2 regions of the Cryobacterium sp. TMT1-2-1 genome follow, and region 2 is predicted to be linked to the other one. Evidence: predicted binding sites of a transcription regulator. Region 2 holds the regulator's gene; the other holds the start of a gene.

Region 1 (11,817 bases), on a different contig from region 2:
GCTGGGGCGATGACCCCTCGGTGATCGCACTCGAACGGGCCCGGGTCGCGCTGCACCCCGGCCCGATGTTCGGCGCCCCGGGTCGCGGCTTCGCCCGGCTCAACTTCGGGTGCTCCCCCGAGGTGCTCGCCGAGGCGATCTCCCGCCTCGCACATGCCCTCGCCCACCCCCGCGAAACCGCAGTTGTGCGCGCTAAAAGTGCTTCTTAGCGCGCACAACTGCGGTTTCGCGGTGGGGGTGGGACGGATCAGCGGCGGTAGTTGGGCGCCTCGACCACGATCTGCACGTCGTGCGGGTGCGACTCCTTAAGCCCGGCGGCCGTGATGCGCACGAACTTGCCCTTCTGCTTGAGCTCATCGATGGTGCGCGCGCCGACATAGAACATCGACTGGCGCAACCCGCCGATGAGCTGGTACGCCACCGCCGACACCGGCCCGCGGTACGGCACCTGGCCCTCGATGCCTTCGGGGATGAGCTTGTCGTCGGAGGGGACATCCGACTGGAAGTAGCGGTCCTTGGAATACGAGGTCTTCGTGCCCCTCGACTGCAGGGCGCCGAGCGAGCCCATGCCCCGGTAGGTCTTGAACTGCTTGCCGTTGACGAAGACCAGTTCCCCGGGGCTTTCGTCGCAGCCGGCCAGAAGCGAGCCGAGCATCACGGTGTCCGCTCCGGCCACGAGGGCCTTGGCGATGTCGCCGGAGTACTGGAGCCCGCCGTCGGCGATCACGGGGATGCCGGCCTCACGGGCGGCCAGTGACGCCTGGTAGACCGCGGTGATCTGCGGCACGCCGACGCCCGCGACGATGCGCGTGGTGCAGATGGAGCCCGGGCCGACGCCGACCTTGATCGCGTCCGCTCCCGCGTCGATGAGCGCCTGGGCGCCGGAGCGGGTCGCCACGTTGCCGCCGATCACGTCGACCGCGGCGAACGCCGGGTCGGACTTGAGCTTGCGGATGATCTCGAGCACGCCGGCACTGTCGCCGTTGGCCGTGTCCACGACGAGCACGTCGACGCCCACCTCGAGCAGCGCGGTCGCCCGGCGCCAGGCGTCGCCGAAGAATCCGATGGCCGCGCCCACGCGCAGCCGGCCGGCCTCGTCCTTGGTGGCGTGCGGGTACTCCTCGGACTTGTCGAAGTCCTTGACCGTGATCAGGCCGGTGAGCTTGCCGCCGCCGTCGACGAGGGGCAGCTTCTCGATCTTGTGCCTGGCGAAGATGGCCACTGCGTCCTCGGGGCGCATGCCGACCTTGCCGGTGATCAGGGGCGACCTCGTCATCACCTCACGGACCAGGGTCGTGTGCTTCTGGGTTTCGGAGATGAAACGCATGTCCCGGTTGGTGATGATGCCCACCAGCACGCCGTCGGAGTCGACGACCGGCAGGCCGCTGATCCGGAACTGGCCGCAGAGCGCGTCAACCTCCGCGACGGTGGTGTCGGGCGAAGTTGTTACCGGATTGGTAATCATGCCGGATTCGCTGCGCTTGACCAGGTCGACCTGCTCGGCCTGGTCGCCGATGGAGAGGTTGCGGTGCAGCACACCGAGCCCGCCCTGACGGGCCATCGCGACGGCCATCCGGGTCTCGGTGACGGTGTCCATCGCACTGGAGATGAGCGGGGTTGCGACGGAGATCCGGCGCGTCAGCCGGGACGTCGTCTCGGCCTCACTGGGAATGACGTCGGTGTGCCCCGGCAGGAGCAGCACGTCGTCGTAGGTGAGTCCGGTGAATCCGAACGGATCTGGCTGATCCATGAAACCCCTTTGCGTGTGGCGGAAGCGTGCGGAAGAAATGTCCGGGGATCAGCGGGACTGGACCGGTTCTTCAATGTTAAGCGAGAATGCGGCCCCGGCATTCCGCGGCCCCAATCCACGGCGAAGCGGGCCGCGAAACAAATACGACATAATCTCTAGGTACTGTCAACAAAGTTGTTGCAGGAAAAACCCGAGGTCCGCTCGGCCACAAGCCGGGCCGGCGCCACATGGAGGTGCAGTGAATTCCACTGGTATAGCCCACAGATTCTCACCCCGGATGTTGGTGGTCTTCTTCGGTGTGCTGCTTGCGGCCCTGACGCTGTCGACCCTCGCCATCAGTCCGGCGCATGCGGATGAGATCAATACCGACAAGTACGACTACGTGCTCACCGGTAACGCGCAGTTCGACGGCGAACCGCTCGACGGAGTGCTCATCACCGTGACGGGCGGCGGCTACGAAGCCGAGGTCGAGACCGGCGTCGACGGCAAGTGGAAGATCGGGGTCCCGGAGAAGGGCACCTACAAGGTCATCCTCGACGAGGAGACGCTCCCCGATGGTGTCGTCGTGGCCAAGGGCGGCGCGGAACTCACGGCCGAATTCGGCCTCACCAAGGTGAAGTCGGTGAACTTCTTCCTCGGTGAGGGCGTCCGGACCACGGTGCCGTTCTTCGACCAGTTCCTCAGCCAGTTCGTCAACGGCCTGAACTTCGGCCTGCTGCTCGCGCTCGCCGCCATCGGCCTCTCACTGATCTTCGGCACGACCGGGCTGAGCAACTTCGCCCACTCGGAGATGATCACCTTCGGCGCCCTGATGACCCTCGCGTTCTCGGGGCTGGGCCTGCCGATCTGGCTCGCCATCATCCTCGCCATCGTGCTCAGCGGCGCGCTCGGCTGGGGCCTCGACGCGACGATCTGGAAACCCCTCCGCCGCAAGGGGGTGGGGCTCGTCCAGCTGATGATCGTGAGCATCGGCCTGTCCCTGGCGATGCGCTACACCTACCAGTACTTCATCGGCGGCTCCACGAGCCAGCTCCCCGGCGCCGGCCAGGCCGACCTTAAGTTCGGTGCGGTCCGCATCTCGCCGATCGACCTCGCCAGCATGGGGATCAGCATCGTCGTGCTCCTGGCCGTCTCGTACTTCCTGCTGCGCACCCGCCTCGGCAAGGCAACCCGAGCCGTCTCCGACAACCCCAGCCTCGCCTCGGCGAGCGGCATCGACGTCGACGGCGTCATCCGGATCGTCTGGATCGTCGGCGGTGCGCTCGCCGGCCTGAGCGGCGTGCTCTGGGCGTACTTCCGCCCCGGCGTGAGCTGGGACATGGGTTTCCAGATCCTGCTGCTCGTCTTCGCCGCCGTCACCCTGGGTGGCCTCGGCACCGCGTTCGGAGCGTTGATCGGTTCGATCATCGTCGGCTTGTTCGTTGAGCTCTCCACGCTGTGGATCCCGTCCGACATGAAGTACGTCGGCGCACTTGTCGTGTTGATCCTGGTGCTGCTGCTTCGGCCGCAAGGCATCCTGGGTCGCAAAGAGAGAATTGGCTAGAAGGGCATCCGATGATCGACTGGGGAGCAATCTTTAGCAACGCAGCCGTCGAGCTGATCAGCCCGACCACCGCTGCATACGCCCTCGCCGCGCTGGGCCTTGCGGTCCACTTCGGCTACACCGGCCTCCTGAACTTCGGGCAGGCCGGGTTCATGGCCCTCGGCGCGTACGGCTACGCGATCTCGATCCTGACCTTCGGCTTCCCCGTCTGGGGCGCCGTGCTGGTCGGGATCGGCGCATCCGTCGTCTTCGCCCTGATCCTCGGTATCCCGACGCTGCGACTGCGGGCGGACTACCTGGCCATCGTCACGATCGCGGCGGCCGAGATCGTGAGGCTGCTGTTCACGACGAACAGCTTCGCCTCGGTCACCGGCTCGGCCAACGGGCTGAGCGGCTACAAGCTCGGCTTCGCGGCCCTGAACCCGATCCCCGAAGGCACGTACGGCTTCGGGCCGTTCGAGAACAACGCCTACGACTGGTGGCTGCGCATCGTGGCCTGGTCGGTCGTGGTGCTTGTCGCCCTGTTCATCTGGCAGGTCATGCGGAGCCCGTGGGGACGCGTGATCAAGGGCATCCGTGAAGACGAGGATGCCGTGCGTGCGCTCGGCAAGAACGTCTACGCCTACAAGATGCAGTCGCTCATTCTCGGTGGTGTCTTCGGAACCATGGCCGGAATGATCTTCGCTCTGCCCCGTGCGGTCGTGCCGTCGAACTACCAGACGTCGCTGACCTTCTTCATCTACGCGATCCTGCTGCTCGGCGGGGCGGCGACGATCCTGGGCCCGATCATCGGCTCGATGATCTTCTGGGTGCTGCTCTCCTTCTTCTCCGGGTTCATCGCCCGCGCGGTCGAGGCGGGCTGGCTGCCGTTCATGACGAACGTCCAGGCCGGGCAGTTGCGCTTCATCCTCGTCGGCGTCGCGATCATGCTCATCGTCATCTTCAGACCCCAGGGCATCTTCGGAAATAAGAAGGAGTTGGCCTTTGTCCACTAACACCGTCCCCAACGGCAAGCCCGTCAAGTCGACCGACCTCCACATCGGGGCCGCCGAACCCGGCTGCAAGAAGCGCGACCCGATCCTCGTCGCCGAGGGCGTCAGCCGCACCTTCGGCGGCCTCAAGGCGGTGGATGTCGACCACCTCGAGATCCCCCGCGGCGCCATCACCGCCCTGATCGGGCCGAACGGGGCCGGCAAGACCACCCTGTTCAACCTGCTCACCGGCTTCGACAAGCCGGACACCGGATCCTGGACCTTCGAGGGAAAGTCGCTGGCCGGCATGCCGGCCTACCGGGTCGCCCGGATGGGCCAGATCCGCACCTTCCAGCTGACGAAGGCGCTCAGCCTGCTCACCGTCATGGACAACATGAAACTCGGCGCCAAGGGCCAGATCGGGGAGAACCTGTTCCGGGCCCTGCTGCCGTTCCTCTGGCGCAAGCAGGAGGAGGAGAACGAGGCCAAGGCCCTCGATCTCCTTGCCCGGTTCAAGCTCGACGAGAAGAAGGACGACTACGCGGCCAGCCTCTCCGGCGGGCAGCGCAAGCTCCTCGAGATGGCGCGGGCCCTGATGAGCGACCCGACCCTGGTCATGCTCGATGAGCCCATGGCCGGCGTGAACCCGGCGCTGACCCAGTCGCTGCTCGACCACATCCTCAACCTCAAGGCGGAGGGCATGACCGTGCTCTTCGTCGAGCACGACATGCAGATGGTGCGCCACATCGCCGACTGGGTCGTGGTCATGGCCGAAGGCCGCGTCGTCGCAGAAGGCGACCCGCACGAGGTCATGAAGAACCAGGCCGTGATCGACGCGTATCTCGGCCAGCACCACGATGAAGACCTCGGCGCTGACACGGAGCACGTGGAAGCCATTAAGGAGCTGCTCGATGACAAACTCTAGCCCGATGTCCGCACCGGCGCAGACCGAGACCAGGGCCGCGGTCGTCGAGGTCAGGAACGTGACGGCCGGGTACGTGCCCGGTGTGAACATCCTGAACTCGTGCTCGCTCACCGCCTACGAGGGCGAACTTATCGGCATCATCGGCCCGAACGGCGCCGGCAAGTCGACGCTGCTGAAGTCCATCTTCGGCCAGGTCAAGGTACGTGAGGGCGAGGTCATGCTGCGCGGTGAGAACATCACCAACCTCAAGGCGAACAAACTCGTCTCCAAGGGCGTCGGCTTCGTTCCGCAGACGAACAACGTGTTCCCGACGCTCTCCATCCTGGAGAACCTCGAGATGGGCATGTTCCAGAAGCCCAAGGGGCTCGCGGAACGGCTTGAGTTCGTGACGGAGATCTTCCCGGAGCTGAAGAAGCGCCTGTCGCAGCGGGCCGGCTCGCTCTCCGGCGGCGAGCGGCAGATGGTCGCGATGTCGCGCGCACTGATGATGGGCCCGCACGTGATGCTCCTGGACGAGCCGTCCGCGGGGCTGTCGCCGGTGCGCCAGGATGAGGCGTTCCTGCGCGTGAAGGAGATCAACAAGGCCGGCGTGACCACGATCATGGTCGAGCAGAACGCCCGCCGCTGCCTGCAGATCTGCGACCGCGGCTACGTGCTCGACCAGGGCCGCGATGCCTACACCGGCACCGGACGCGAACTGCTGAACGACCCCAAGGTGATCGGCCTCTACCTGGGAACCCTCGGCCAGGACGAGTAGCACCACCCCGCGGCCGCCTGCGGCCGCTCTGAAGCGGCGTCCGGGTTCCCCGGGCGCCGCTTCCGCGTGTCGCCCCGCGCGCGTCACCGCCCGCCGCGGCCGCCCGCCGCGAGAGTCGCCGATTGTGCCGAGAGTCGCCGCTGCACCGGCGACACTGGGCAGAAACGGCGAGTCTCGGCGCAATCTTCGCCGAGATTGACACGTCCGGTCGAGTTGCCCGGCACGCCAGGGCAACTCGACCGGAACGGTCAAAGTCGGCGACACGTGCGGGGGCGCACGGGCGGGGGCGCACGGGCGGGGGCGCACGGGGCGAAGGGCGCACGGGGCGAAGGGCGGGCAAAGGGCGCGAGGGCGCGCAGGCTGCCGAGGGGACGGCTGCCGCCTTTCGCGACGCCCCGCGTCGCGTGCGAGCAACGCAAAAGGGCCCCGACCGGAGTCGGGGCCCTTTTGCGTCAGTACTGCTCAGCCAGTGACCGGCAGGTCAGTGACTAGTTGATGCGCTTGTATGTGTTGTCAGCCTTGTACTCGTAGACACCGATGGTCGCCTCGGTCGGGTCGCCGTTCTCGTCGAACGTGACCGGGCCGGAGAAGCCGTCGTAGTTGACCTGCTTGCCGTCTGCGAGAGCCTTGGCGGCTGCCTTGAAGTCGGAGACCTTCTCGCCTTCACCCTCGCCACCGGAAACCTGGCGGAGGAAGTCAGCGATCTTGGCGCCCGAGACATCGTTGGCTGCGTAAGCGGCCAGGGCGATGAGCATGACGGAGTCGTAGGACTCAGCCGCGTAGCTGAAGTCCTTCAGCGTCGGGTCGACCTCGAGCAGGCGCTCGGTGAAGTCGCCGAGGGTTCCGACGTCGAGGCCGGGCAGGGTGCCCTTCGAGCCTGCGATGAGACCGGGGGCGAAGTCCTTGCTGTAGTCGGCGAGGTTTCCGTCAACCAGGTAGAGCTTGTCGCCCGGGTAGCCGGTTCCGACGAGCGCCGGGATGATGATCTTGGCCTGGTCGAACGTGATCAGGGCGATCGCATCCGGGTTGGCCGCGGTCACTGCGGAGATCTGCGCCGCGAAGTTGGAGTCACCCTCGTTGAAGAGCTCCTCCGCGACGACCTCGCCGCCGGCGCTTTCGAACGTCTCCTTGAGGGATGCGGCCAGGCCGGTCCCGTAGGCGTCGTTCAGCACGATCATGCCGAGGGTGCTGTTGCCGTCTTCGGCGATCTGGTTGCCCAGAACCTCGCCCTGCAGCAGGTCGGAGGGAGCCGTGCGCCAGTAGAGGTTCTTGTCGGCGTACTCGGTGAAGTCCGGCGAGGTGTTGGCCGGGGAGAACTGAACGACGCCAGCGGCGACGATCTGGTCGATCACGGTCTTGGACACACCCGAGGATGCCGCACCGACGATGGCCGAGACATCCTGCGAGAGCAGGTCGGTCACGGAAACGGTCGCGGTGTCGGTCGTGGTGTCGCCCGAGTCACGGAAGACGGCTTCGACCTTCATCCCGAGGTTCGCGTCGTTGATGTCGTTCACGGCCAGCTGCACGCCGGCTTCTTCGGGCGGGCCGAGGAAGGCCAGGGCGCCACTCTGGGGAAGAATCGTGCCGATCTTCAGGGTGAGATCGCGGTCGCCGGCCTTGACCGTCTTGGCGTCACCGCTCGCAGCGGGGGCCTTGTCACCGGCGGGTTCTGCGGCGGTGCCGCTGCAGCCGGTGAGCAGAAGTGCACTGACGCCGACCATGGCGATACCAGTGACGACGGCCCGGACTGAGCGGGAGGCCGAAGCCTTCGCGAGTACGCTCAATTTTGCTCCTTGGTAGTAGGAAAAGTCATACATCACGGCAGCCGAGTGGCTGCCGTTCTGTCACAGTAGGCATAGCACCTGCGGGTAAACAAGGAAATCGGCTCCAAGTTGAGCAAACCGTCCCAAATCGTTACGAAAAACGATCAATACGCATCAAATCGTTACGAACGCTCCCCCGTCGCGCCGACAAAGCGAATCTCCTGCTTGTCCGCGAGTGCAGCGAGGCATTCGCCCCAGGACGTGCAGGCCGTCGGCCCGGATGCGACGAAATCGAGCCTCGAGGCGACGGACGGTCCCCCGTCGTCGCCGGCGACGGTCGCGGCGAGCGCGGCCGTGACGACGCCGTCAAAGGCCTCCGCCCCGCCAACAAAGCCGGTCAGCCCCGGGTCGGCCGAGCGAAGCCGCTTCGCGAACGGGTTGCCCGGGGCGATGGGCTTTCCATCGTGCATGAAGTCGCCGAGCGGAAGGATCGGGATGTCCGCCGCCTCGAGGGCCGCCACCGCCGCCTCGGGCACCTTCACGGCGGGATCCCAGAGCACCACGTCGACCTTGCGGGCGATGAGGTTGGTCAGGGCGACATCGAGGTCGCCCGCCGAGTTGCGGTGGACCAGCTCAAGCGGCTTGCCCAGAACCCCGCCCTGCTCGGTGATCTCCCGCAGGGCGACCTCCGTCCCGGCGACCTGGGCCTTTCCCGTTGCCGCGGCATCGCCGGTCATCGGGAACATGGTTCCCAGGCGCAGGATGCCGTCACCCGACGGGGCGGGCACCGGCAGTGCCGTCGCGGACGGAGTCGGCTTCGGGGTCTTCGGGGCCTCGGGGGCGGTGCATCCGGTCAGGCCGACGACCAGGGCTAGGGCCCCGGCGATGACGACGGGGAAGGCGCGGTACGTCATCTGGTGTGTCCTTTCACAGCGGGGTACGCCTTCGAGCGTACCGTCCACTCAGGCAGGCTCGAGGGATGCCCGGCGCGGTGCGCGGCCCGTGGCGATCATGTCGACGGTCAGGATGAGCAGCGCGAGCCAGACCAGCCCGAAGCCGGCCCAGCGCTCGGTGGGCATCGGTTCGCGCAGGATGACCACGCCGACGAGGAACTGCAGGAGCGGCGCGAAGTTCTGGATCAGCCCCAGGTAGCTCAGCGGCAGGCGTCGGGCGGCCGCGGCGAAGAAGAGCAGGGGCACGGCGGTGACGACCCCGGATGCGACGAGGCCGAACGTGTGCCACGGCGAGACCGTGCCGAAGGTGAGGCCGGACATCATGCCGACCACCACCAGCTGGATGACCGCGATCGGAGCGAGCCAGGCCGTCTCCAGGGTGAGCCCAGCGACGGCATCGACGTCGCCGCCGACGCGCTTCTTGATCAGGCCGTAAAAGCCGAAGGAGAACGCCAGCACGAGCGAGATCCAGGGCAGCCGGCCGTACCCGATGGTGAGCACGACCACGGCGAGCAGGCTGACGCCGACGGCCACCCATTGGAGGCGCCTGAGCCGCTCCTGCAGCACGAGCACGCCGAGGACGACCGTCACGATCGGGTTGATGAAGTACCCCAGCGCCGCCTCGACCACGTGGCCGCTGAGCGCGGCGAAGACATACGTCTGCCAGTTGATGAAGATGAGCAGGCCGGCGAGTCCCATCGTCCAGACGACGCGGGGCCTCCGCAGCAGGCCGACGAGCGAGCGCCATTGCCGGGTGACGGTGATGATGAGCGCGCAGAAGACGAGCGAGAACAGCACCCGCCAGGCAACGACCTCGAACGCCGACGTCGGCACGAGCAGGATGAAGTAGAGGGGAAGAAGCCCCCAGAGGGAGTAGGCGAGGACCGCGAAAATCAGGCCGGTGCTCTGGTCGCTGCGCGGCGCGCGCCCGGTGCGCCCACCTTTCGGCGCAGCGGTCCGTGTCGGCTCGTTATCCATCGCGTATCCCTCCGAACGTGAAGAATCCCGGATGGCGATGCCATCCGGGATTCAACGATAACGCGGGGGGTGACTAGCGAACGACGACCGCGAGCACGTCGCGGGCGGACAGGACGAGGAGGTCCTCGCCGCCGAACTTGACCTCGGTTCCGCCGTACTTGGAGTAGATCACCTTGTCGCCGACGGCGACGTCGAGCGGGATGCGGTTGCCGTTGTCGTCAATGCGGCCGGGGCCGACTGCGACAACTTCACCCTCCTGGGGCTTTTCCTTGGCGGTGTCAGGAATGACCAGACCTGACGCGGTGGTCTGCTCTGCGTCGACCTGCTTGATGACGATGCGATCCTCGAGCGGCTTGATGGAGACCGACACGGTTGACCTCTTTCTTAACGAAGTTTTGGGTTAGCAGACTCACAGCGAGAGTGCTAAAAACGAGTTTAGGGCGCATCTGGCACTCACGCAACGTGAGTGCCAGACACGGGCGGGCTTGGTAGGTTTGCGGGATGGATCGCTCTGAGCTCGTCGAGCTGTTGTCGCCCGAGGGTTTGCGCCTGTTGGACTCGTTGCCGCCGTATGAATCGACGGTCGATGTCGTGCGGATGGTGAGCGACCTGCGCAAGGCCGGCCACCCGCCGGGCCTGGTCGCCGCGGTGCTGAGCCAGTCCCGGCTCCGCGCCAGGGCCGAAGCCAAGTTCGGCGAGTTCGCCGGGCGGATGCTCTTCACCGAGGCCGGGCTGGAACAGGCCACCCGGTTCCGGGTCGCCGCGCTGCACGCCGGCCGGTTCGTCGCCGCCGGCACCCACCGGGTCGTCGACCTCGGCTGCGGGATCGGCGGGGATGCGATGGCGATGGCGGCGATGGAGCTCACGGTGACGGCCGTCGACGCCGACGAGGTCACCGCCGCGGTCGCCAGCTACAACCTGGCCCCGTTCCCGAGCGCGACCGTGCTCAACGCCGAGGCGGAGAGCATCGACCTCGACGACTTCGACGCGGCCTGGCTCGACCCGGCCCGGCGCACGGCCGGACACACGAACACCTCGCGGCTGACCAGGCCGGAGGACTACTCCCCCTCGCTCGACTGGGTCTTCGGCCTGGCCGAGCGCCTGCCCATCGGCGTCAAGCTGGGTCCCGGCCACGACCGCGACCTCATCCCGGCCGCCGCCGAGGCGCAATGGGTCTCCGTCGACGGCAAGCTGGTCGAAATGGGCCTGTGGTTCGGCGTCCTGGCCCGGGACGGGATCCGCCGCTCGGCCCTGCTGCTCGGCCCCGACGGTGTCGCGGAGCTGACCGCCCCCGCCGACAGTGAAGACGTCGGGGTCGGCCCACTCGGCAACTACCTGTACGAGCCCGATGGTGCGGTCATCCGCGCTCGCCTGATCGGCGACCTCGCCCGCTCCCTCGATGCGCACATGCTGAGCGAGGGAATCGCCTACCTGACCTCCGCTGCCCTGCAGCCGACCCCGTTCGCCTCGGCCTTCCGCGTGCTGGAATCACTGCCGGTCGACGAGAAGAAGCTGCGCCTGGCCCTGCAGGAGCGTCGCATCGGGACGCTGGAGATCAAGAAGCGCGGGGTGGATGTCGACCCCGCGACCCTGCGCGCGCGCCTGCGCCTGAAGGGCCCCGAGTCGGGAACCCTCGTGATGACCCGCGCCGGCGGGCACCGGGTCGCCCTGCTGGTGGAACGCGTTCGTTAGCGGGACTTCGCCCGTCCGGCGGTCCCGGCCCGGCGTCCCTCAGGCCAGCGCCGGAAGCAGCACCTGGGTGATGTAGACGATCCAGCCGACCGCGATGGCCAGCCCGGCCACTCCGGCCACGAGTCCGGAAACCCACCAGGTCTTCGCCCGGCACTCCAGGCTCCGACCCACCAGGGCCAGAATGACGGCGGCGAGGGCGAAGGTGGCACCCCAGATGCCGAAGATGCCGAGCAGCAGCCCCAGGAGCCCGCACACGAACGACGCGATCGAGAAACCGCGCCGGTTGACCACCGTGTGGATCTCGTCCTCGGTGTACACGCGGGGCACCCATTCGGTGGGTGCCGTCATCGTGGACTCCCAGGCGAGCTCGCCCTCGACCTGCACCGGCGGGCGGGTCAGATCGAGGCGGAAGTCCTCCGGCGACCTGAGGTCGCGGTCCTGCCCGGTCATGTCGGTTCCTTAGAAAGCCAGGTGCGCGCCGCCGA
Region 2 (11,817 bases):
GTGGCCCGGCAGGTCGATCGCGAGCACGGAGTGCCCGTCGTCTCGGAGCCGCTCCACCTGCTGCCGCCACATCGAGGCCGAGGTGCGGATGCCGTGCACGAGCAGGATCGGGATGGCGGCCATCAGCTGTTCCTGATGGTTCCGGCGGCCCGGGCCGCTGCCACGGCCGAGGTGCGCGAGCCGACCCCGAGTTTGGCGAAGATGTGCGCGAGGTGGGACTTGACCGTGGCCTCGCTGAGGAACAGGTCCTGGCCGATCTGGCGGTTCGATCGCCCGGCCGCGACGAGCGTGAGCACCTCGGCCTCCCGCAGCGACAGCCGGGTCTCCGGCACCCGGGCGCGGGTGTCCAGTCGCGAGGCGACGGCGGGCGCGAGCGCGCTCTCCCCGGCCGCCGCAGCGCGGACGGCCGCGATGAGCTCGGCCGGCGGGGCGTCCTTGAGCAGGTAGCCGCTGGCCCCGGCCTCGATTGCGCCCAGGATGTCGGCATCCGTGTCGTAGTTGGTCAGGACGAGCACGCGAGGCGCTCCCGGGCGCGAACGCACGGCCCGGGTCGCCTCCGCTCCCTGCAGCGCTCCGGTGAACTGCAGGTCCATCAGCACCACGTCGACGCCGCCCGCCGCGGCGAGCGCGACCGCGTCCTCCGCGCTGCCGGCCTCCGCCGCGACGTCCATGTCTGCCTCGGCCGAGAACAGGGCGCGCAGGCCAGCGCGCACCACCGGGTGGTCGTCGGCCAGGAGGAGGCGGATCACGCCGCACCCTCGCCCAGCGGGAAGGTCACGGCGACCGCTGTCCCGCGCCCCGGGCGCGACTCCACCACGAACGTTCCGCCGAGCTGCTCCACCCGCTGCCGGATGGCGACCAGCCCGAACGACTCGGTGCGGAGCCCGGGCGTGGGCTCCGTCGCGGTGAAGCCCCGCCCGTTGTCGACGACATCGAGCGTGACCTCGTCGCTCATGTAGCTGAGGGTGACCTCGGCGCGGGTCGCCGCCGCGTGCTGGACCACATTGGCCAGCGAGCCCTGGGCGATCCGCAGCAGGGTGGCTTCGAGCCGCATGGGCAGCTCGACCGGCTCCCCGGTGACGTGCAGGCTCACCGCCGTCGCCTCCCTGCTCCCGGCGGCCTCGCGGGTCACGGTGTCGGCCAGGCGGGCGAGGGCGCCGGGGAGGGTCTGGGTGTCCAGGGCCGGGGGAGTGAGCTCGCGGATGAACCGGCGTGTCTCCTGCAGATTCGCGGCCGCGGTGTCCCGGGCGAGGCGCAGGTGCTCGAGCGCCGCGGCATCCGTCACCGTGCGCTCGGCGGCATGGATCAGCAGCTGGATGCTGGACAGGCCCTGGGCGAGCGTGTCGTGGATCTCGCGGGCGAGCCGTCCGCGCTCGGCCAGGATGCCCGCCTGGCGTTCGGTCGCGGCGAGGTCGGCCTGGGCGCCCCGAAGCTCACCGATCAGGGCCTGGCGTTCGGCGGCCTCGCGCAGCAGAGCCCGGTAGCCCAGCCCGATCGCGACGGCCACGCCGGCGCCGACCAGCGGCCCGAGCGCGGCCCCCACGCTGAAACCGAGGTTGCGGCTGAGCGCCCACACCGCCAGCAGCACGCTGACCAGGACGAGCGGCACGCCCCAGCGGAGGGGGAGCACGTGGAGCTGGAGGAAGAACAGCGGGAAGACGATGTACGCGGCGTCCTGGGCCAGGAGGGTGAGACCGAGCCACTCCACGAGCAGCAGGCCCAGCCAGACCGGGATGATCCACCGTTCCCGGCGCGTGCGGGCGAGGTAGCTGCCGCCGAAGTAGCTGCCGAGGAACACGGCCGCCAGGCCGACGATCAGAGCTGGGTCGGGCCAGGCGCCGAACAGGGCGCGCACCACGACCAGGGCGGTCAGCGCGGCGATCAGCAGGTGGAGTCCCATTCGCAGCCCGGTGAACACCGGGGTGAGCGCCGACAAAGGCAGGCCGCCGCCGATGCTGGCGGACGGCAGGGTGGCGACAGGGCCTGGGGCGACTGGGCCCGGGGCGGCAGGGCTGGACATTGCGCCCAGCCTAACCAGAGCGGATGCTCCCGGGCATCCATCGAAGGGATGACCGTCGGGAGTGGCTAGGGTCGAGTCATGACTTCACCGCTGAATTCCGCCCGCGTGATCGCCCTCGTCAACGCCCGGGTCGTCCCGGTCGCCGGCGACCCGATCGAACGGGGCACCGTGCTGATCGAGGACGGACTGATCTCCGCGGTCGGCGCCGACCTGTCCATCCCGGGCGGCGCCGTCATCATCGACGCGGCCGGCAAGTGGGTGTTGCCCGGCTTCATCGAGGCGCACGGCCATGTCGGCATCGACGAGGAGGCCAACGGCTGGGCCGGCAACGACACCAACGAGATGACCGACCCCAACACGGCCGGCGTGCGTGCCATCGACGCGATCAACATCGACGATGAGGGATTCCGGGACGCCCTGGCCGGGGGAGTCACGACGATCGTGGTGAAGCCGGGCTCCGGCAACCCGATCGGCGGGCAGACGGTCGCGATCAAGAGCTGGGGCGGCCGCACCGTCGACGAGCAGGTCATCAGCGAGTCGGTCAGCGTCAAGTCCGCCCTCGGCGAGAACCCCAAGCGGGTCTACGGCGACAAGAAGCAGACCCCGAGCACCCGGTTGGGCGTGAGCCTGATCATCCGCCGGGCCTTCGTCGAGGCCCGCAACTACGCCGAGGCGCGTGACGCCGCCGCGGAGAAGAACGAACCCTTCACCCGTGACCTCGGCAAGGAGGCCCTGGCCCGGGTGCTCTCCGGTGAGCTCGCCTGGGACCAGCACGTGCACCGCCACGACGACATCGCCACCGCACTCCGCCTGGCCGACGAGTTCGGCTACCGCCTGGTGATCAACCACGGCACCGAGGGGCACAAGCTCGCCGACGTGCTCGCCGAGCGCGACATCCCGGTGATCTTCGGGCCGCTGTTCACCTCCCGCACCAAGGTCGAGCTCCGCGACCGCGCGATCGGCAACCTCGTCGCGCTTGCCGCGGCCGGGGTGCGGGTGGCCATCACCACCGACCACCCCGTCGTCCCGATCAATTTCCTCGTGCACCAGGCGTCGTTCGCCGTCAAGGAGGGCCTGTCGGCGCGGGTTGCGCTCGAGGCCCTCACGGTGAACCCGGCCGCGATGATGCGCCTGCAGGACCGCGTCGGTTCGCTCACGCCGGGCCTCGACGCGGATGTCGTGGTCTGGTCGGGCGACCCGCTCGACATCAACTCCCGCGCCGAACTCGTGCTCATCTCCGGGGTCGAGGTCTACCGCTGGTCCGACGGCGCCGGACGTGTCGTCGAGCGCAGCGAACGGCTCGCTGTGCGCGGGTAGACCTGCGGCGCCGCTGAGCATGAAAGAATTGGGGCACCATGTCACCCAGAGCTCTCAAGGCGCTTGAACCGTCCGCCACCCCGCCGGCGTTCATCCGTAACTTCTGCATCATTGCCCACATCGACCACGGTAAGTCGACCCTGGCCGACCGGATGCTGCAGATCACCGGGGTCGTCGACGAGCGTTCCATGCGGGCGCAGTACCTCGACCGGATGGACATCGAGCGCGAGCGCGGCATCACGATCAAGAGCCAGGCCGTGCGGATGCCGTGGGAGCTCGAGGGCCAGACCTACGCGCTGAACATGATCGACACGCCCGGCCACGTCGACTTCACCTACGAGGTCTCCCGCAGCCTCGCCGCCTGCGAGGGCGCGATCCTGCTCGTCGACGCGGCCCAGGGCATCGAGGCGCAGACCCTCGCGAACCTCTACCTCGCCCTCGAGAACGACCTCACCATCATTCCGGTGCTGAACAAGATCGACCTGCCGGCGGCCGACCCCGACAAATACGCGAAGGAGCTGGCCAGCCTCATCGGCGGCAGCCCCGACGACGTGCTGCGGGTGTCCGGCAAGACCGGCGTGGGCGTGAGCGAACTGCTCGACCGGGCCACCCGGCTCATCCCGGCCCCGGTCGGAAACCCGGATGCCCCCACCCGCGCGATGATCTTCGACTCGGTCTACGACAGCTACCGCGGCGTGGTCACCTACGTGCGCATGATCGACGGCAAGCTGGGCCCGCGCGAGAAAATCCAGATGATGTCCACCCGCGCCACCCACGAGATCCTCGAGATCGGCGTCAGCTCGCCCGAGCCGACCCAGAGCCAGGGACTCGGCGTCGGAGAGGTCGGCTATCTGATCACGGGCGTGAAGGACGTGCGCCAGTCCAAGGTCGGCGACACGGTCACCACCGCGGTGAAGCCGGCGACGGTCGCCCTGCCCGGCTACACCGAGCCCAAGCCGATGGTCTTCTCCGGGCTGTACCCGATCGACGGCAGCGACTACCCGGCCCTGCGCGAAGCGCTCGACAAGCTCAAGCTCTCCGACGCGTCCCTCGTCTACGAGCCGGAGACATCCGTGGCCCTCGGCTTCGGTTTCCGCTGCGGCTTCCTCGGCCTGCTCCACCTCGAGATCATCACCGAACGCCTCGACCGGGAGTTCGGCCTCGACCTGATCACGACCGCGCCCAGCGTGATCTACGAGGTCACCACCGACGACAAGAAGACGGTCACGGTGACGAACCCGAGCGAATTCCCGAACGGGAAGATCGCGAAGGTCGAGGAGCCAGTCGTCAAGGCGGCCATCCTGGCGCCCAAGGACTACGTCGGCGTGATCATGGAACTCTGCCAGAGCCGCCGCGGCACCCTCCTCGGCATGGACTACCTCGGCGAGGACCGGGTCGAGATCCGCTACACCATGCCCCTCGGCGAGATCGTGTTCGACTTCTTCGACAACCTCAAGAGCCGCACGGCCGGCTACGGCTCGCTCGACTACGAGCCGATCGGCTCGCAGGAAGCAGACCTGGTCAAGGTGGACATCCTGCTCCAGGGCGAGCAGGTCGACGCGTTCAGCGCGATCGTGCACCGCGACAAGGCCTACGAGTACGGCGTGCTGATGACCGGGCGGTTGCGGAAGCTCATTCCGCGGCAGCAGTTCGACGTGCCGATCCAGGCCGCGATCGGCGCCCGGATCATCGCCCGCGAGAGCATCAGCGCCATCCGCAAGGACGTGCTGGCCAAGTGCTACGGCGGCGACATCTCCCGCAAGCGCAAGCTCCTCGAGAAGCAGAAAGAGGGCAAGAAGCGCATGAAGATGGTCGGCCGGGTCGAGGTGCCGCAGGAGGCATTCATCGCGGCGCTCTCCGGCGACGAACCGCCCAAGAAAGAGAAGAAGTAGCCGGATGCGCCGGGAAACCTTCACCGACGCCGCCGTCACCTACGGGGCCATCGGCGGCACCCTCGCGCCCGACCTGCTCCGCTACCCGCCCCAGGGGCACCGGCCGCAGGAGCGCAGCGTGCGGCTCGGCAGCGGCGAAGAGCGCTTCCGCCTGGCCTCGCGGTCGCTGATGACCTGGGGTGTGCAGCGCGGCAGCGGCATGAGCGTCACCGACCTGGAAAGCGGAACCGGGGTGCAGTACTCCGGCCTCCGGTTCAACGCCGACGGCACCGCTGCGGCCGACCAGAACGGATCGGACAACGAAGAGACCTTCTCGGACGACGGCACGCCCTACATCATCAACGGCATGACGGCCCGGCTCAGGGTTCCCTTCGGTCCGTTCACCGTGACGGCGCCGGTGCGCGTGGTCTACGTGATCGACGAGGTCGACCGGGTCGGCTTCGCCTACGGCACGATGAAGGGCCACCCGGAAAGCGGCGAGGAATCCTTCGTCGTCGCCCGGCACGAGGACGACTCCGTCTGGCTGACGGTCAGGGCCTTCTCCCGCCCGAGCACCTGGTACTACCGCCTGGTCTGGCCGATCCTGCGGATGCAGCAGGCGCGGTTCACCCGGAGCTACCTCCGGGCCCTGCACCCCGCCGGCGCGGCGTAGGCGCCGATGGCCGGTCCTCAGCCCCTCGGAGACCCTGCCCCGGCGGACGGCCTGCTGCCCGCCGGGGCGGCGGTCGGCGCGCCGGAGCGCGACTTCGGCGTCTACCTGCACGTGCCGTTCTGCCGCGTGCGCTGCGGCTACTGCGACTTCAACACGTACACGGCGACCGAGCTGCGCGGCGTCAAGCAGAGCGACTACGCGAGCCAGGCCGTCCTCGAGGTCGAGGCGGCGGGCCGCATCCTGACAGACTCCGGGCTGCCGGCCCGCGAGGCCTCGACCGTCTTCTTCGGCGGCGGCACCCCGACGCTGCTGCCGGCCGAGCACCTGGCCCGGATGCTTGCGTCGGTGAGGTCCGTCTGGGGCATCGCCGCGGGCGCCGAGGTCACCACGGAGGCGAACCCCGACTCCGTCGACGAGGCCTACCTGGCCCACCTTGCCGGCGCCGGCTTCACCCGGGTTTCGTTCGGCATGCAATCGGCCGTGCCGCGCGTGCTGGCCACCCTCGAACGCACCCACGACCCCGAGCGGGTGCCGCTCGTCGTGCGCTGGGCCAGGGACGCCGGGCTCGACGTCAGCCTCGACCTCATCTACGGCACGCCGGGGGAGACCCTCGCCGACTGGCGAGCCAGCCTGGAGCACGCGATTGCACAGGCCCCCGACCACCTGAGCGCGTACTCGCTGATCGTCGAGGAGGGCACCAAGCTCGCCCGGCAGATCCGGCGCGGGGAACTCGTCCAGCCCGACGAAGACCTGCAGGCGGACTTCTACGAGCTGGCCGACGAACTGCTCGCCGCCGCCGGGTACTCCTGGTACGAGGTGAGCAACTGGGCCACGGACGACGCCCACCGTTCCCGCCACAATCTCGCCTACTGGCGCAGCCAGGACTGGTGGGGCGTCGGTCCCGGCGCACACAGCCACATGGGCGGCGTGCGCTGGTGGAACGTCAAGCACCCGGCCGCCTACGCGGACCGGGTGCTCTCCGGGCTCTCGCCTGCGGCCGGCCGGGAGACGCTCGACGACGCGACCCGGGAGGTTGAGCGGGTGCTGCTGCGGAGCCGCATCCGGGAGGGCATTGCGGTCGCGTCGCTGTCGCCGCAGGGACGCCATGAGGTCGCCGGGCTGATCGCCGACGGGCTGATCGACGGCGCGGCGGCGATCGGCGGCTCGATCGAACTGACCCTCCGGGGCCGGCTGCTGGCGGACGCGGTCGTCCGGCGCCTGACCGACTGACCGCGCCGGCAGTCGATCCCTAGCTGACGAACTTGATTGTGAGCGGGTAGGTGTAGTACCGGCCCGTGTTGGCTGCCATCGCGGCCATGATTCCGAAGACGATGGCGAGGATCCACGCCGCGCCGAGGATGAGGAAGCCGATCAGGAGGATCGCGGTGACGCCGCCCACGATGTAGGCGATCAGCAGGGTGATCTGGAAGTTCAGGGCCGTCGCCGTGTGCGCGCGGATGAACGGGCCGCGGTCCTTCAGCACGAGGTAGCCGATCAGCGCCGGCAGCGGGCCGAAGAGGATTCCGCCGATATGGATCAGCGTCGCCCAGAGCTTCTCGTCGGCCGGGTTCATCGGGGTCGGGGCCTGGTACTGGTTCGAGGGGGGAGGTGCTGAGGACATTCGGACTCCTTATGGTCTGGTCGGCACGGTCTGGTCGGCCCCTGGTGCGGTCACGCCGACACCAGAGTAGCGGCCGGGCTACTTGATCAGGCGAACCGCGAACGGGTAACGGTAGTGGTGTCCGTCCTTGGCCTGCTGGAAGCCAAGGATGGAGAAGATCAGGCTCACGACCCACAGCGCCACGGAGAAAATCCCGAAGATCCCACCGATCCCGAAGGTGATCGACGCCAGGAAGCTGGCGATGATGTTGATCGCCACGTAGCCGAAGACGAGGGTGATCTGGAAATTGAGGGCTTCCTTGGCTTCCTCCGCCGTGAAGCGGCCGCGATCCTTGAAGATCAGCCAGATGAGCAGGGACGGGAAGAAACTCAGGATGCCGCCGAGGTGGGCGAAGGAGGCCCACTGCCGGTCGTCGGCCTCGGTGAGCGGGGCGGCCGGAACCGGGGCGGGGCCCTGGTACGGGGCCCGGTAGGGGTCCTGGGGCGGTCGCTGGCCGCGGTACGGGTCGTCGGGGATCTGGGCGTTCGGATCGCTCATCGGGGTGCCTTTCAGCGAATGGTGCTCGTCGGCTGCCGGGGATTCCCGCGCCGATATGCATAAGCTACTGCCCCCGATCCGCTTGTAGCAATGGGTGATCCCGTGCGGGTCGCGGTATGATTGGCACTCAGGAAGGGCGAGTGCCAACACCGCCAACCACATGCCACGAGAACACGGCAGCACGAGCGGAGAGGGAAGCGACCCGTCATGGTATCTGATCGCAGCCTCGAGGTCCTGCGGGTCATCGTGCAGGACTACGTCGCTTCACGGGAACCTGTCGGGTCGAAGACCATCGTCGATCGGCACTCCTTTGGTGTGTCTGCCGCGACGATCCGCAACGACATGGCCCTCCTCGAGGAGGAAGAGCTGATCGTCGCCCCGCACACCTCGTCCGGGCGCATCCCCACCGACAAGGGCTACCGGGTCTTCGTCGACCACCTGGCCGACCTGCGACCGCTGTCCGCGGCTGCGCGAGGGGCCATCGAGACCTTCCTGGGCGAGTCCGCCGACCTCGACGAGGTTCTGGCCCGGAGCGTCAGGCTGCTCTCCCAGCTCACCCACCAGGTCGCCCTGGTGCAGTATCCGTCCCTGTCCCGCGCCAGGGTGCGCCACATCGAACTCGTTCCCCTGGGCGGCACCCGCATCCTGTCCGTGCTCATCACGGACTCCGGCCGGGTCGAACAGAGAGTGATCGAGCTGCCTCGCGCCCTCGACGAACAGCAGCTCGGCGATGTGCGCGCCCGGCTCAACTCCGCCGTGTCCGGCCTGAGCATGAGCGAGGCGGCAACGGCGCTGTCCGGCCCGGAAGGGCTGGTCCCACGGGACCTCGAGGATGTCGTCGGCCCGATCACCGCCACCCTGGGCGACCAGATCGGCGCGAACCGTCACGACAAGCTCGTGATGGCCGGCGCGGCCAACCTGGTCCGCACCGAACATGACTTCACTGGCAGCATCTACCCGGTGCTCGAGGCCATCGAGGAACAGGTCGTGCTGCTGCGCCTGTTCGGCGAAATGGCCACCGACCAGCACGGCGTCTCGGTGAGCATCGGGCGCGAGAACGCGCCGTTCGGACTGGGCGAGACGTCCGTGCTCACGAGCGGCTATACCTCGCCGGGCGGCGACCTTGCCCGGCTGGGCGTGCTCGGCCCGACCCGCATGGACTACTCCAACAACATGGCCGCGGTCCGAGCCGTCGCCCGGTACCTGTCCCGCCTCCTCGGCGAGAACTAGGTCCCGAACCCGCACCGCCCGCGAACCCACGGCCAGATCCTCACCATTTCCAGAACCTCACCATTTCCAGAACCTCACCCCCAAGATATTCAAGGAGAGCCAGCTTTGGCTGACCATTACGAAGTACTCGGCGTCGCCCGCGATGCCACCACCGACGAGATCAAGAAGGCCTACCGGCGCCTGGCCCGCCAGTTGCACCCCGACGTGAACCCGGGGGCCGACGCGTCCGAGCGGTTCAAGTCGGTCACTCACGCCTATGACGTGCTGAGCGACGCGAAACAGCGCCAGCAGTACGACCGGGGCGGGCAGGGCGGCGGCGGATTCGACAACGGCCAATTCGGCAACTTCGGCGACATCTTCGAGACCTTCTTCGGCGGCGGAGGCGGCGGGAGCCGCGGACCCCGATCGCGCCGCGAACGCGGCCAGGACGCGCTGCTCCGGGTCGAGCTCGACCTCGACGAGGTCATCTTCGGCACGCACCGCGACATCGAGGTCGACACGGCCGTGGTCTGCGGCACCTGCAGCGGCACCTGCTGCCAGCCGGGAACGGCCCCGGTCACCTGCGACATCTGCCACGGAACCGGCAACATCCAGCGGGCCGTGCGGTCCCTGCTCGGCAATGTGATGACGTCGAGCCCCTGCGGCTCCTGCCGCGGCTACGGCACCATCATCGCCACCCCGTGTGTCACCTGCCAGGGCCAGGGGCGCGTGCGTGCCCGCCGCAAGGTCCCCATCGACATCCCGGCCGGCGTCGACACCGGCCTGCGCCTGCAGATGCCCGGCAGCGGCGAGGCCGGCCCGGCCGGCGGCCCCAACGGCGACCTCTACCTCGAAATGAAGGTGCGCCACCACGACGTCTTCAGCCGCGACGGTGACGACCTGCTCTGCACCCTGGACATCCCGATGACCACCGCGATCCTCGGCACGACCACGACGGTCGCCGCGCTCGACGGCGACATCGAGGTCCAGTTGCGGCCCGGCGTGCAAAGCGGGGAGATCCTCACGATCAAGGACCGCGGCGTGACCAAGCTGCGCGGAAACGGCCGCGGCGACCTCCGGATCGGCGTGCAGGTTCTCACCCCGACCAAGCTCGACCACAAGGAGCGCGAGCTGATCGAGGCGTTCGCGGCCCGGCACAAGGTGCCCGCACCCTCGCTCAGCCACTTCCAGCAGGGACTGTTCGCGAAGCTGCGCGATCGGTTCCTCGGCTAGAAGCCGCCTGATGGCGCATTTCTTTCTCGACGAGTCGCTCCGGGCAGAGGACTGCGCCCCGGGCGCGGTCGTCCGCGTGGGCGGCAGCGAAGCCAGGCACGCCGTCACGGTCAGCCGGATCCGGCCGGGCGAGCAGCTGCTCCTCGGCAACGGCGCCGGGCTCATCCTCGGCGGCACCGTCGTCACGGCGGAGCCGACCGAGCTGTCCCTCCGCGTCGACACGAACACGGTGACGCCGCCGGCCAGGCCCCGGATCCTGCTCGTGCAGGCCCTCGCCAAGGGCGACCGGGACGAACTGGCCGTCCAGGCCGCCACCGAGCTGGGTATCGACGGTGTGATCCCGTGGGCGGCGGCGCGATCGGTGTCCCGGTGGGAGGGTGCGAAGATCGCCAGGGGCCGTGAGCGCTGGGCCAGCATCGTGCGCGAGGCCGGCAAGCAGTCGATCCGACCCTGGCTGCCGAGCGTCGAGGGCCTGGCGAGTACGAAAGCGCTGGCCGCCCTGGCCGGCTCCGCGCGGATGCTCCTGCTCGAGCCGACCGCCTCGGCCCGGCTCACCGAGGTGCCCGCGCCGACCGACGACCGCGACATCCTGCTCGTCGTCGGGCCGGAGGGCGGAATCGCCCCGTCGGAGCTGGCCATCCTCGAAGCGGCCGGCGCGACGCGGGTGCGCCTCGGCGACACCATCCTGCGCACCTCCACCGCGGGGCCGGCCGCGGTGGCCATCCTGAACGCGACGCTCGGCCGCTGGTAGCGCCGCTTAAGATAGAGACATGTCTTCCTCCGGCGCAGAACCGTCCATCTTCAGCCGCATCGTCGCCCGTGAAATCCCGGCGACGATCGTGGCCGAGACCGACCGCATCATCGCCTTCAACGACATCCACCCGCAGGCGCCCGTGCACGTCGTCATCACGACCAAGACGCAGCAGTACCGCAACGTGGTCGAACTCGCCGCGGCCGAACCCGCCCTGCTGGCCGAACTCGTCGATGTGGCCCGGCAGGTCGCCGACGAGCGCACGGGCGGGGAATTCCGCCTCGTCTTCAACACCGGCCCGTCCGCGGGACAGACCGTTTTCCACGTGCACGCCCACATCATGGGCGGACAGCTGAAGGAGGGGTCGCTTGGCTCCCACTGACGCGACGTCGGCCGGCGCCGAACGCGCAGAGCTCCGGATGCAGGTCGACGGGATCGCCATGGTGCGGCTCCTCGGGCCGCAGGATCGGTTCCTCGACACGATTGAACACGAGTATCCTGACGTCACTGTGCACGTGCGCGGCAACGACATCACCCTGACCGGGGACCCCGCACAGGTCGAAGCCGTGCGGCGCCTGATCGAGG

Evidence for each region. Region 2 encodes HrcA, which represses chaperone genes, less so after heat shock. Its sites were predicted from a motif close to TTNGCACTCGNNNNNNNCGAGTGCNAA; they were not measured.
Region 1: the regulator HrcA is predicted to act here: its motif matches at 10,087-10,113, upstream of groES (co-chaperone GroES).

Annotation. Positions count from the first base shown of each region.
Region 1 is NZ_SOHC01000057.1:449-12,265, reverse strand. Features, by position in the region: gene E3T33_RS09820 (aminotransferase class I/II-fold pyridoxal phosphate-dependent enzyme) at 1-209, shown strand, start outside; gene guaB (IMP dehydrogenase) at 248-1,750, opposite strand; gene E3T33_RS09810 (branched-chain amino acid ABC transporter permease) at 2,028-3,293, shown strand; gene E3T33_RS09805 (branched-chain amino acid ABC transporter permease) at 3,308-4,288, shown strand; gene E3T33_RS09800 (ABC transporter ATP-binding protein) at 4,278-5,189, shown strand; gene E3T33_RS09795 (ABC transporter ATP-binding protein) at 5,176-5,946, shown strand; gene E3T33_RS09790 (ABC transporter substrate-binding protein) at 6,435-7,730, opposite strand; gene E3T33_RS09785 (ABC transporter substrate-binding protein) at 7,892-8,623, opposite strand; gene rarD (EamA family transporter RarD) at 8,672-9,640, opposite strand; gene groES (co-chaperone GroES) at 9,714-10,010, opposite strand; gene E3T33_RS09770 (class I SAM-dependent methyltransferase) at 10,142-11,332, shown strand; gene E3T33_RS09765 (hypothetical protein) at 11,372-11,782, opposite strand.
Region 2 is NZ_SOHC01000053.1:8,343-20,159, reverse strand. Features, by position in the region: gene E3T33_RS09455 (alpha/beta fold hydrolase) at 1-123, opposite strand, end outside; gene E3T33_RS09450 (response regulator transcription factor) at 123-749, opposite strand; gene E3T33_RS09445 (sensor histidine kinase) at 746-2,020, opposite strand; gene E3T33_RS09440 (amidohydrolase) at 2,099-3,337, shown strand; gene lepA (translation elongation factor 4) at 3,376-5,229, shown strand; gene E3T33_RS09430 (DUF1990 domain-containing protein) at 5,234-5,881, shown strand; gene hemW (radical SAM family heme chaperone HemW) at 5,888-7,111, shown strand; gene E3T33_RS09420 (DUF4870 domain-containing protein) at 7,131-7,502, opposite strand; gene E3T33_RS09415 (DUF4870 domain-containing protein) at 7,581-8,039, opposite strand; gene hrcA (heat-inducible transcriptional repressor HrcA) at 8,247-9,269, shown strand; gene dnaJ (molecular chaperone DnaJ) at 9,375-10,481, shown strand; gene E3T33_RS09400 (16S rRNA (uracil(1498)-N(3))-methyltransferase) at 10,492-11,232, shown strand; gene E3T33_RS09395 (HIT domain-containing protein) at 11,252-11,614, shown strand; gene E3T33_RS09390 (PhoH family protein) at 11,652-11,817, shown strand, end outside.